DNA from 3 places in the Paenibacillus sp. F024 genome. Region 1 is predicted to be linked to each of the others. Evidence: riboswitches for the same ligand, from Rfam matches in the RefSeq annotation. Region 1 holds a riboswitch; each other region holds the start of a gene.
What was found. Region 1 has a riboswitch for cyclic di-AMP ahead of ACZYR9_RS04880 (C40 family peptidase). Riboswitches for the same ligand answer to the same signal wherever they lie in the genome.
Positions count from the first base shown of each region.

Region 2: another riboswitch for cyclic di-AMP. It lies ahead of ACZYR9_RS11910 (C40 family peptidase); the one in region 1 lies ahead of ACZYR9_RS04880 (C40 family peptidase).
Region 3: another riboswitch for cyclic di-AMP. It lies ahead of ACZYR9_RS17570 (CAP domain-containing protein); the one in region 1 lies ahead of ACZYR9_RS04880 (C40 family peptidase).

Region 1 covers NZ_JBVASZ010000002.1:220,815-225,210, forward strand. Annotated here, with positions in the region: gene argH (argininosuccinate lyase) at 1-895, shown strand, start outside; cyclic di-AMP (ydaO/yuaA leader) riboswitch at 1,191-1,337, shown strand; gene ACZYR9_RS04880 (C40 family peptidase) at 1,340-2,218, shown strand; gene ACZYR9_RS04885 (FMN-dependent NADH-azoreductase) at 2,669-3,295, opposite strand; gene ACZYR9_RS04890 (MarR family winged helix-turn-helix transcriptional regulator) at 3,359-3,781, opposite strand; gene ACZYR9_RS04895 (aldehyde dehydrogenase family protein) at 4,058-4,396, shown strand, end outside.
Region 2 covers NZ_JBVASZ010000009.1:146,523-150,918, reverse strand. Annotated here, with positions in the region: gene ACZYR9_RS11920 (M1 family metallopeptidase) at 1-211, shown strand, start outside; gene ACZYR9_RS11915 (hypothetical protein) at 226-1,038, shown strand; cyclic di-AMP (ydaO/yuaA leader) riboswitch at 1,289-1,428, shown strand; gene ACZYR9_RS11910 (C40 family peptidase) at 1,433-1,906, shown strand; gene ACZYR9_RS11905 (cryptochrome/photolyase family protein) at 2,063-3,439, shown strand; gene ACZYR9_RS11900 (sulfurtransferase) at 3,548-4,384, opposite strand.
Region 3 covers NZ_JBVASZ010000017.1:52,290-56,685, reverse strand. Annotated here, with positions in the region: gene ACZYR9_RS17575 (ATP-dependent DNA helicase) at 1-1,815, shown strand, start outside; cyclic di-AMP (ydaO/yuaA leader) riboswitch at 1,896-2,029, shown strand; gene ACZYR9_RS17570 (CAP domain-containing protein) at 2,035-2,688, shown strand; gene ACZYR9_RS17565 (S1C family serine protease) at 2,835-4,396, shown strand, end outside.

The DNA of each region.
Region 1 (4,396 bases):
AACGACCTCTGGCTTCCCTATAGACCGGGAGTATACAGCGTCGGTCCTGGGATTCCAAGAGATAGTTGAAGTAGCCTACGATGGGGTTTCGTGCCGAGATGATGTCCACGAAGCCACTGCTGCTCTTGCCATTTTAATGACAAATCTATCACGTGTCGCATTGGATCTGCAGAACTGGAACACAATGGAATATGGATTTATTGAGTTGTCAGACGCTTACTCCACTGTGAGCAGTATCATGCCCCAAAAAAAGAATCCGCAAGCGTTGGAGTACACCAAAGCAAGTGCGGCTCATGTTTGTGGCTCTCTAACTACTGTGCTCGCCAGTACGAAAAACACCTCTCTGAGTGACGTAAATGACGGGGTCAGTGCTATCAACGTGCCGGCACTCGAAGCTGCAGATCGTTCAGCCGTGACACTTGAATTAATCAACGGTGTTCTCCAAACATTAACCATCCGTCCAGACGTTATGCTTCATTCGGCCAAGATCGGGTTCGGTACGGCAACGGAACTGGCAGATGTGATCGTACGTGAGACAGGGCTTTCCTTTCGTATCGCTCATAACATCGTCGGGCGAGTCGTTGCGGAGACACTGGCAGCAGGAAAGAAGGCGACGGAAATCACGGTCTTAGATTTAGAGGCTGGATGCCATGCATTATTCGGTAAACCATTAGGGATTAATGTTGAAGCGGTTCGTCAGGCGCTTGATCCTGAGCTTAATATACAGGTCCGCAACGGAACTGGCGGTCCAAATCCATCGAATGTCAGAAAAATGGTGAGCGAACGAAAGCAGCGGCTCCATGCTGAGCGGGCTGACCTTAGCCAAATGAAAGCTCGCCTGAAGCTGGTAGGGGAGCAGTTGATCTCAGAGGCGCAAAAATTGGTACATGGTTAAATAGCTTTTTACTTTGCTTACCCTTCCCATGCGTTCCTAAATCAAGTGGGCCAATGGAGGTTTTTCGTTGGTCCATTTTGTCATATAAGGAATCATTATATTATATTTACATATTTTTCAGGACAATGCTAATGAATTGGACAATTTGTTAATCATTAACTTCATAAACTTAGTTAACTTTTTAATTTTTTGATATATATAGAAAAACAGGAGATGAATACATAAAAGGTTCGAAATTTCGTCAATGATTGGGTATATGTGCTAGTTTCGCGTATGATATTTTTGTAATTGTGAGACAAAATTTTTGCCGAATCTAATGAATACGCAGTTCATTGGTACGGGGGACTTTTTAATTGGGGTGAACGTTTGATTGTTTAAGCAGACCAGGGAAACCTCTTCCCGAACCCGTCAACTAACCTCGGAGGCTCATTGGAGGAAGAGATTTTGAAGAAATTGGGTACGGCGCTCGTATTATCGAGTGCAATTTTGTTGTCCGGTATCTTGCCACCCCCTACAACCTACGCCGCAATGTACAACTATGATGTTCGGGTTCAAGTCGATGATCAGCTTGTCGGCTTTCCTGATGCACAGCCTTTCATTGATAAAGACCAAAACACAATGGTACCTGTCCGTTTCGTTTCCGAAAAATTAGGGTATAAAATTAGTTCGGAAAAAAATGGACAACAAATGAAAGTGACGGTTGAAGGACCGGGAAAATCGGTGATTTTCTCATCCGGTTCATCGGAAGCCGTTGTTAACGGCAAAAAGCAGAATTTTGGTACGAAAGCGGTATTCCGGGATGGGCGGGTATACGTCCCAATCCGATTCGTGAGCGAACTGTTTGGCCTACTCGTTCAGTGGGACAAAAATAATTTTATTGCCATTGTCAGTAAAGATGGGAAATATCATGCTCCTGCCTGGTATAGGCCCGCACCAAAGGTAGCTGCTGCCCCTGCTCCAGCTCCGGCCATAGGGGACAAAATCGTGCAGGATGCCAAAAAGTATATTGGCACTGCTTATCTCTGGGGTGGATTAACGCCAAATGGCTTTGACTGCTCCGGATTTCTGAAATACGTATATACCCCAAACGGCGTATATCTGCCAAGAACATCCGCTCAAATGGCTACTGTGGGCACTTGGGTAAACGCACCTAAATCCGGAGACTTGGTTTTTTTCTCTGAAAGAGGAAGGAATATCTCTCACGTCGGGATTTATGTCGGAAACAATTCGTTTATCTCCGCTACAAACAGTGGTGTAAAGATTGATTCTCTCGGTAGTTTTTATTGGGGATCTAAATTTGTAGGGGCAAAGAGAGTTGTGTAATATAAAACCTATAATAAAATATAGACAAGCTGCGCAAAAGAACAGCTTCAGGCTTAGGCTATCGGGAAAGTCCCGATAGCCTTTTTTAGACGATCGCCATGCGGGAAGGCTGCAAGGATAGCTCACCCGTAAGAATTTTACACCCGCAAAAGCCATTGCTCAGGGATACCCGGTGACGATGAGCTTATTGGCTAATCGTTCAAAATGCGGCTTAGAAAGCTGAAACCTGCCATTGATGTTTTTGACATGGTTCACGAGAGGAGGCCGTGGTCATGGCGATCTTCTCAGCTGTGACGGAAACCGGACTGATGCAATGAAAATATTAAAATAATACAAGATTACATTTAAAACATGCTTTTCATAAGATAAGGGGACCGCCAACTGTTGACGGTCCCCTTATCTTAATCCTCATTTTAATTGTAAGCTCAAAGTCCGGTAGAGAGATAACATTTAGAAGCTGCTTGCAACTGCACTCGTTTTTACAATTCCTGCGTGAATAATTTCTTCTGCCTTGTCAGGGAATTGGTTATGCCCCTCTACAATGACAGTTTGGATGTCTGTTACTCCCCAGAAGTTTAAAATATTGGTTACATAATTGACGGCCATCTCGGCAGATTGTGCGGGTCCACTGGAATAGACGCCGCCCCGTGCATTTAACAGAACAACCTTCTTATCCGTAAGCAGTCCAACAGGGCCATCTTGAGTATAGCGGAAGGTCTTGCCTGCTTGACCCAGATAATCCAAGTACGTATGAAGTACGGAAGGAACAGTGAAGTTCCAAAGCGGGAATGCAAATACGATCTTGTCTACGGCAAGAAATTGGTCCAAGTATTTAGTTACCGTTTCAACTGCCGATTGTTCCTCTGGAGTGAGATCCAAGCCTCTTCCCAATTTAAACATGCCGTTAATTTTATCCGTATCATAATACGGTAAATTTTCCTTAAACAGATCCAGTTCAATGATCTCATCTTGGGGATGGGTTTCTTTGTAGCTTTCCAGGAAAGCCTGGTAAAGCTTAACACTGACAGCTTGCTCAATCGGACGGGAATTTGCTTTGACAAAAAGTACCTTAGCCATAATAACCTCCAGTAAATGATGTTGTTTTGTTGTTGTAGCAACTATTGGGCAGGAGTAAGCTTTCTACTCCACATTGGAACACATTTTAGTAAGGATTCGTCTGAGCTCCGTCAGCTCTTCACCGGTAATACCTTTACATACTAAATGATTAAATTCCTCGGCTACGGGAATCACTTGATCGCCTAATTTTTTTCCTTCTTCCGTCAGGAAAACCTTTAATGAACGCCGATCGTGCTCTCCGGTCACTCTGCGAATAAAGCCTTTTTGCTCAAGATTAAACACCATACGGGCAATATTCGTTTTGTCTTTTTTCAGCTTATCGGCAATTTCATTTTGATTAAGGCCATCTTTTTCCCAAAGGAGCATCATAATCAAATTTTGCTCCGGAGCGAGATGAAAAGGAGCTAACTTGGATTTGATATAATTGGTGAGGGTTAAATCCGTCTGATGAATAAAAATGCTTATATATTCTTGAAAAGAAAGCATCAAGTTCATCCTCCACCTCAATAAGTTGCTATAACAACAATTGTTATAATGTGATTATATTCTTAAATCGTACTGGTGTCAAATGGAATTCGGTGAAAGATGCCGCGATTCGATGTGAATGCTAAAAATTGACATCATAAAATATCTAAACACTTAATATTGTAAACAATTTAATTGATCAGGATTGTTTGACAATCTTGGCGGATTAAAATATAATAATAATCACAGATTGTAAGCGTTACCAATAAATTCAGGTCAGAAGGAAGGTAATGGTCTATGGCAAATGAGCCGGTGGTTATTCATGCCCTCATCAACGGCAATCAGGTGGAGACTAAAGAACGGTATGCACGCGAGAATCCCGTCAATCCAAATGAGATTGTAGGCTACGGTCCGGTCAATACGCGAGAGGATGCTATCCGTGCGATCGACGCTGCAGCAGCGGCATTCCCCGGATGGGCAGCGACCCCGATGGATGAGCGAATCGAACGGATGCGGCGTGCGACTGAGAAATTGAGAGCAGCTGCACCCGAATTGACCCAGTTACTGTCTAGAGAGCATGGAAAGCCACTATTTGATGCTGAAGGAGAAATATTTGTATCAGCGATGTGGATGGAT
Region 2 (4,396 bases), on a different contig from region 1:
CTGGGACGGCGCCGACAGCGAGGTCATCATGAAGCTGAATCATGCCGCTCCGCTGAGGTGGGCGGCTATAGACCCGGATTACGTTATCGTGCTGGAGAACAAACGGATCAACAGCTATATGAAAACGGAAGTCGATTCGCAGCTATCGCTGCGATGGAACATGAGCGTTGTGAAAATTTTGGAGACCTTGTTCGGCTGGGTCGCATGGTGAGGGGAGTGAGGAACATGTGGAACCGGATCAAAACGGGCTGGAGCTTAGCCTGTGAGCAGCCTTTTGCCGTCTTTACCCTCTTTATATATCATCTCATTTGGGGCGTCGTGCTGTATAAGCTGATTCAATCCGTCGTCCTCCCCCTCCTGCATCGTTATCCGGGGAGCGACCTGCCAGTGACCGCTTCGCAGATATTCTGGATAGAAGGTCATTTTCAGATGATGAAGACGGATTTGCTGGAGCCGTTTTGGTGGTGGGGAATCAGCCTTCTAGGATTAAGAATGCTGGTCCATCCGATGCTCAATGCAGGAGTATACTACTCGCTTCGTCATCGGGACTTGAATGCAGGCTACCGGTTCGTGGAAGGCATCCGAAAGCTGTCTCTTCCCTTCCTCGGCCTCTACGCGGTCCAATTGGCGCTGATGCTCTCCCCGCTCTACTGGCTGATCCCCCATTCGATAGAGCTGTACGGACATCAAGCTTCCTATATGGCCTTTGGGAAAGCGCTGGCGCCGGCGATAGCCGGCTGCATCGTCTATTGGTTTATGCTTCAGCTGATCTTCCTGTTCCTTCAAATCGGAAAGGCCGATGGCAGATCTGCAATCTTTACCATGCTGTTTGTGATTCGCCATCTGCCTGCCATTATGCTGGCTTCTCTTACCGTAACAGGCATCGCTTTGGCGGTGTCCGCCGCCGTGATGGCATCCGCGTTCTTCTGGGCCGGCTTTTTGGCCTTGGTCGGATTACAGGCATACCGGCTTGTTCAAATGTTCTTCAAAGTGTGGGCCATCAGCACACAATATGCGCTTTGGACGGAGAAAGCGTAGCGAACACCATATGAAAAGATTGCAAACGCACCGGTCATTCCGACCGGTGCGTTTGTGCTGTCGCAAGCTGTTGAACCACGTCAGGCGGAAAAGCGCCGCCGTTTTGTGCTTTTCTATAAAGGGGTGATTTCATATCCCGAATTTCCTTAAACAAAAAGGTTTCACTTTAAACGGATAAAATATGTCAATTTTGTGACAAAGGAAGGAAAAGTGCATTTTTTCCCGAATATATCTACTCGGAATCAAAAAAATGAAAATTTTGCCGAATTTCTGTTTTAAGAAAACGGGGGATCCATTAACCGGGTGAATTGATCTCGACACCGTCAGTGATCATAGGGAACCTTCAACCGAACCCTTCAGCTAACCTCGTAGGCACCGGAAGGGGAAACATTTTTTGAAGAAGAAGCTTGTAGGTTTTGCACTTTCTTTAGCTATGTTTTGCAGCGTTTCCGTAGGCAGCGCATTTGCTGAAACCCCGCTAAGCGCAGCGGTAAACGCGGGTTTAGGCTCGCCTTACAAATGGGCCGGTACTACGACCAGCGGCTTTGACTGCTCCGGCTACACTTCTTGGGTGTTCGACAAGTTCGGTATCGATCTTCCTCGTTCCTCCAAAAGCCAAGCCCAAGCGGGTCAATGGGTAGCCCAAGACCAGCTCCGTCCCGGTGATCTCGTGTTCTACAACACCGACGGCAGAGGCATTTCCCATGTGGGCGTATATGTTGGAAACGGCATGTTCTACCACTCCGCTACGAACAAAGGCGTTACGATTAGTGAAATGAGCGAATCTTACTACGCCAATCGTTATGTGACAGCCCGACGTGTTTTGTCGGACGAGCAGTATCAACAGCTGATGACCGACACCAACTGATACGGTCAACGGATTCGCAATGCAACTTCGGAAGCCCTCAGCGTTTGGCCCGATCCGATCGTTCGTATAAACGGACGCACCGGACGGACAAGCCTGCAGGGCTTTCTATATTTCAAATAAACCTGCCGGATCCGGCTGTAAAGGGGCGTATGAGGCTTGATCTTGTTTCTGCACCGCAAGGATCTGCGGGTGGAGGATATGCCGGCGTTCGTCACGATCCGCGAACGCCGCTGCCCCAGCCTGCATGTGCTTTTGCTCGACCCGTTCCTGCTGAAACAGGAACGTCACCGCGAGCACAGCGGCGTCAATTTTCTGCAGCATGTCCGGCGGCTGCAGCAGCTTTATGCGGCAGCCGGCCAGCGGCTGCACGTGCTTTATGGCGAGCCGCAGGCCGCTTTGAGCCGGCTGCTCGCGGAGCATCCGGTGGAGGAGCTCGTGTTCCACGAGGACTACACCCCGTATGCGACGGTCCGGGACTGCGCACTGCGCGAGGCAGCTGAACAGTACGGCGTGCGCGTCACCGCGTACGGCGAGCTGCCGCTTATCGACCTGCGCGACTTTCAGCGCTGGTCCGGGCGGGATGAGCCGTACAAGGTTTTCACGCCGTTCTACCGCCGCTGGCGTGAGTATCTGCACGAGCGGTACCGCCCGGCGTCTGCAGTAACCATCGGCGACCTCCGGACGGTCCCGCTCGCCGATGGTGTGGCGCAAGCGTTCCCTCTCCCGCCGGAGCTGAGCGCCTTGCTGGCTCCGGGCGCTCTGCCGGAGCTGCCCGAGCCGGAGCAGGCGCTTGCAGACTTCCTCGGAGAACGTCTTGCAGGCTACGCCGAAGGACGCGACCGCTTCGCCCGCGACGAGACCAGCCGTATGAGCCGTCACCTGAACGTCGGCGCCATGTCGGTTCGCATGGTCTACGAACGGCTGATGGTTGGCGATACCGCTGTGGAGCCTTGGCTTCGCCAGCTTGCCTGGCGCGATTTCTACATTTATCAATCGTGGCTTGATCCCGACTACTTCCAATATGAGAAACGCTACGATTTCTCCGCTCTGGATTCTCAGCATTTCAGAGCCTGGACGCAAGCGCGCACCGGCATTCCGATTATTGACGCCGCCATGACCCAGCTGAACGCGACCGGCTGGATGCCCAACCGGCTGCGCATGATTACCGCGATGTTTCTGACCAAAAATTTATTGTGTCCCTTCCCTTATGGAGAGCGCTGCTTCCGTTACAAGCTCGCCGACTACGACAACGTGTTAAACCGGGGAGGCTGGCTTTGGTGCGCCTCGCTCGGCTTCGATGCCGTGCCGTACTTCCGGATTATGAATCCGGTAACCCAATCGGAAACGTACGACCCTTCAGGGGCCTATATCCGCCGCTGGCTGCCCGAGCTCGCCCGATTGACCGACAAAGAAATTCACCGGCCGCGTCCGCACGCCATCGTAGACTTGAAAGCCTCGCGAGCCAGAGCGATTGACGTATACAAAGACGTCTTACGGTCCGGTCAGCGTAAATCCGTCGATACCGACTCGTAAAGGCGAAAGCAGCCCCAGCCAAAATCATATAAAAAGGACTGGATCGGTCGCCAAACGGCAAACGATCGCAGTCCTCCAACCCGCGTCCGAAGCGGAAACGGCCATTCCTTATTCTTTTCCCGTCGCTACCGGGTTGTCCTTGTAGCTGATCCAATCGCTCCAGCTGCCCGCGTACAGCTTGACGTTGTCGAAGCCGGCCTCGCTAAGTGCCAGCACGTTAGGGCAGGCCGTCACGCCGGAACCGCAATAAACGATGATTTCATCGGCATTGCTCAGGTTGGCGAATCTGGCCCTTTGCGCCGGGGAATCCTTCCACCCTCCTGAAGCTTGCAATCCTTCTTTCCAGAAATACGGCTTCGCTCCCGGAATATGTCCGGCAACCGAATCGATCGGTTCTTCCATCCCCAGGTAACGCTTTTCCTCACGAGAATCCACAAGCACCGTTCCTTGGCGTGTCATCCCGTCCTTCACCTGCTCCACATTCGCCAGCATCTCACTGCGCACCTGCGGTGTAAATACGGCCTGGCGCTCCACAGGCGGCTCCTCCGTTACGGGATATCCCGCTGCCTTCCACTCCGAGTAGCCCTTATCCAGAATGTAGACTTCGTCATGACCGAGATACTTCAACAGCCACCAAAAACGCGATGCCATCGCGCCGCCTTGGTCGTCGTAAGCGACAACAACGGAATTCCGGTCGATACCCGCCCGTCCAAGCTTGGCAGCCAGCTCCTCAAGATCGGGAAGCGGATGGCGCCCTCCGTGCTTCTCTTTCGGTCCCGACAAATCGCGCTCCAGATCAAAATAAAATGCTCCGCAAATATGATCCATTTCATAGCTTTGTTTCCCTGCCTCCGGCTGGCCCAATATAAATCGGCAGTCCGCGATCACCACATGATCTTGGATGCCGTGCTCAAACAACCATTCTTGACTCCGTACATGCTTCATATCCAATCACTT
Region 3 (4,396 bases), on a different contig from region 1:
TTGGAACGGGCATTTGCCGAGAAGCAAACCATTTTCGCAGAAGCGGGAGTGGGGACGGGAAAAACACTGGTTTACTTATTATATGCGATTTGTTATGCCCGTTATATGCGAAAGCCGGCTGTGATTGCCTGTGCGGACGAATCATTAATAGAACAGCTGGTCAAGCCGGAAGGGGATATTGCCAAGCTGGCGCAGCACCTGGACTTGGCTGTTGACGCCAGATTGGGAAAGTCCCCGGACCAGTATCTTTGTCTGGTCAAGCTGGATAAAGCGAGATTCAGGGATGAGGATGCGGAACATTTCGAGCAAATCTATGAAGAGCTGCCCGGGTTTGTCCATTCTCATGAAACGCTGCAATCATTTTATGCTTACGGCGATCGGAAGCAATATCCGGATCTGAATGACGATCAATGGAACAAGATCAATTGGGACGCTTTTCAGGATTGCTTCGTATGCGACAAAAGGCACCGGTGCGGGCAGACGCTCTCCCGCGAGCATTACCGCCGGTCCGCCGATCTGATCATTTGCTCGCACGATTTTTACATGGAGCATGTGTGGACGTATGAGGGCAGGAAGCGGGAAGGGCAGCTGCCGCTGCTGCCGGACCACTGTGCGGTCGTATTTGATGAAGGGCATTTACTGGAATCCGCCGCGCAGAAGGCGCTAACCTATAAATTAAAGCATGCCGTGTTTGAAGAGCTGATCACCCGGCTGCTGCAAGGGGAAATTCGGGAATCTTTGGCTGTGCTTATTGATGAGGCGATTGCGCAAAGCGAGACGATGTTTGATTTGTTCGGGCGCAAAAGCAAGGAAATTCCCGGTTCGGACCGGAAGGAGCTGCTGCTCGACGATCAGCTGCTTCAAGAGATTCACCGGTTCCGGGCGCTGCTTACGGCAATAGAAGAAGAGCTCGTGTTTGAAAGCGGTCTTCATACATTAAATGAATATCAGCTCCGCATTGTCGAGGAGCATCTGGAAATGATGCAGAAAGCATTGAGTCTGTTTCAGCGCCCGGAGTCCTTCGTATGCTGGCTGACGGAAAGCGAGAGCGGGCTGACACTGGTGATTATGCCAAGAACGGTCATGGAAGTGCTTCGAGAGCAAGTGTTTAGTACCAAAATGCCGATCGTATTTTCATCGGCTACCTTATCCGTCGACGGCTCCTTCCGATATGTGACGGATAGTCTCGGAATTGAGCAGTATTTATCCTTTTCCGTGGCTTCTCCTTACGATTACGAACACCAAATGGAAGTGATCGCGCCCTCATGGGCCGCCGGCGGGACCTTTGCAGAGAAGATGGAGGCTGCTGTCTCGCTGCTTAAACGGACGGAAGGCAGAGCTTTGCTTCTGTTCCCGACGAAAGGGGAATTGCAGCGGTTTAAACAGGAGATCACGCTGTATCCGGATTTCATCGGCACAATGCGCTTCTTGTTTGAAGGCGATCAGGAAATCAGCCATCTTATCGCTTCCTTCCAGCATGATGAACAGAGTGTTCTTTGTGCCGTCAGCTTGTGGGAAGGGCTTGATGTGCCGGGACCTTCGTTGTCTAATGTCATAATATGGTCACTGCCTTTTCCGCCTCAGGATCCGGTCTTTATGGCCAAACGACGCGCGTCGGCTTCTCCTTTTGAAGAGGTGGATTTGCCTTATATGCTTTTGCGACTACGGCAAGGGATGGGGCGTTTGATTCGTTCCCGTGAGGATCGGGGAATTGTGGCCATTCTAAGCCCGGAACTACAGGAGCAGCCCATGCTGCGAACCCATGTGGAAGCTGTGCTTCCCTCTGGAGTGAAGCTCAAGGAATCGCTTGCTTAGACGGCGTTGGTAAACTTTGTGTCATGAAATACACACGGTATCCGTGTTACAATGGTTTCCGTTCCTTCTTGGGAACGCGACATCATAAAAGGCCGAAGCTTATTCTAAGCACGGGGGAACCCATGAACTTGGGGTGAAGCCACAGCAGTGGCCGGGTGATTGCTCTTTGACCCGAATCCGACAGCTAACCTCGCAGGCCGCACAAAGGAGAGGAATGCAGTGAAAGGTTTCAAAAAATTGGTTTTGACAGGCGTTTTGGCACTTGGCCCGATCATCGGCGCAGGCGTGGTTTCCGCTGCTCCGTCGTATACGGTATCCGGTAAAGATACGATGTGGACGATCTCGCAAAAATACGGAGTCAGTCTGAAGTCGCTTATTGCCGCGAATCCTCAAGTGGCTAACCCAAATATAATATGGCCCGGAATGGCACTGAATATACCTGGTAAGGCAGCAGGTACAGGATCGGGCAACGGTTCGCAGCAGGGGACAGGCAGCACGACACAGTCTTCTTACGCCAGCCAAGTGGTAAGCCTGGTGAACCAAGAACGTGCCAAAGCCGGTTTGCAGCCGCTTGCCAGTGACAGCGCATTGACCAAGGTAGCTTTGGACAAAGCGAAGGATATGTATGAGAAAGGTTATTTTGACCACACTTCTCCGACCTACGGGTCTCCATTCGATATGATGCAATCCTACGGTATTCGGTTTTCTTATGCAGGCGAGAATATAGCCAAGGGACAAAGAACTCCACAAGAAGTCATGAACGCATGGATGAACAGCCAAGGACACCGTCAAAACATTCTGAGCCCCAACTTCAACAAAATTGGAGTGGCTTATGTCAATGGCGTGTGGGTACAGGAGTTTATTAAAAACTAATAGAAATATGAACGAAAGACCGTCACATTGGACGGTCTTTTTTGGCGTTCCTTCAGAATCTGAAAACTTAAATTTTTATTGCTGGCATCTATAGGATGTGATAGATTTTAGTGGACATGGAAATGAATGGTGGGGGGAAGGGGATAATGAAGCAGGTCAAGCATTTAAAGAGAAGGGTACTGAAGGTATCCGCCGCATTTCTGCTGATTGGAGCACTGTTCGTTTCCGGTACGTCTCCGGCAGGGGCGCAGGGTCAAGATTCGATTCCGGCTGTCGTACAGCAAACGACATCCTCAGTCGTAGCGATCATCGGCAAACCGAGCGAGAGCAAAAGGGCATGGGAGCAAAGCCGTTATAACCTGGCTCATGGAACCGGAGTCATTGTACGCAGCGAAGGATACATATTAACGAATGCGCATGTCGTAAAGGATATGAGCAATATCATCGTGGTTACCTCCGACGGCAAATCATACCCGGGGAAAACAACGCATTACGATGAGGAAAGCGATCTGGCTTTGGTCAAAATCGTTGCTTCCGGATTAACCGCCGCAAAGTTTGCCGACCCGAAAAATATCCGGGTCGGCGAATCGGTCATGGCGATCGGTACACCGTTGTCCTTTGCCCTCAGGAACTCCGTTACCTCCGGCATCGTCAGCGGAATGGAACGTTCGGTCCAATCCAAATACCAGCTGATCCAGACCGATGCGGCGATCAATCCGGGCAACAGCGGCGGAGCACTGGTAAATATGAAGGGCGAGGTTATCGGAATCAATACGTTAAAGTATGTGGAGTTCGGCGTGGATAGCTTGGGTTTTGCAATTCCGGTAGATACGGTTCAGTATGTTCTCGATCATTTTTTCAAGTACGGGAAAGTGAAGCGGCCTTATCTTGGGCTTGAACTGGGCGAAAGCTGGGAGGCGGTCGTCGGTCTGCCGTCATCGGCCGGTCTTGAAGTGACCTACGTCGATCCCGATTCACCCGCGGCGCAAGCAGGGGTGAAGCAGGGGGATGTGCTTCAATCCATCAATTCCGTCAAAACCAGCAATTTAGTGGAATATAATGAAGCGTTAAAGAAATATTTGCCTGATCAAAGCATTGTTTTGACCCTTCTATCGGGCAGCCAAACAAAGAATATCGAAGTGAAACTAGAGGAAGATCTTTCCGCAGTGACCAAGCTGGTGCAGGATGCCGGGGGCGCTTCGATTGATGCGGACCAAGGAAAAACCTGGATCGGCGACAGTCACTTTGGCTGGTCTTTGAAATATCCGGCCGGCTTAATCAAGTTTAGTCAATCCGATAACGGAAACAACGTTGTCTTTGGGGATGCCAAAGGGGAATTTGCGATCAACATTTCCATTGATGAAAAGCAAAGCAAGGATCTGTCTCCGCAGGGGCTGCTTCGCAAGCTGACCCAGCATACAGGAGATACGATATTGGAGAAACGGTATATGAATGAAAAACCTCACGCCTACGCCAAGCTCATATCCAAAGGGGATTACGGCGAATATTATGAAGCCAGAGCCTACCAGAAAGAAGACAAAATCTTCTACCTGACTTTGGTCGTAGAAAAGGAGGATAATTACCTAAACGGCATGAAACGAAACAGCTATACCGATCTTCTCGATACCTTTGTGCTTTCATTCGATGCTGCGGATACTACGCTGAAGGATATCTCGGCATATCAGGGTCAAAATACGATAACTACGGA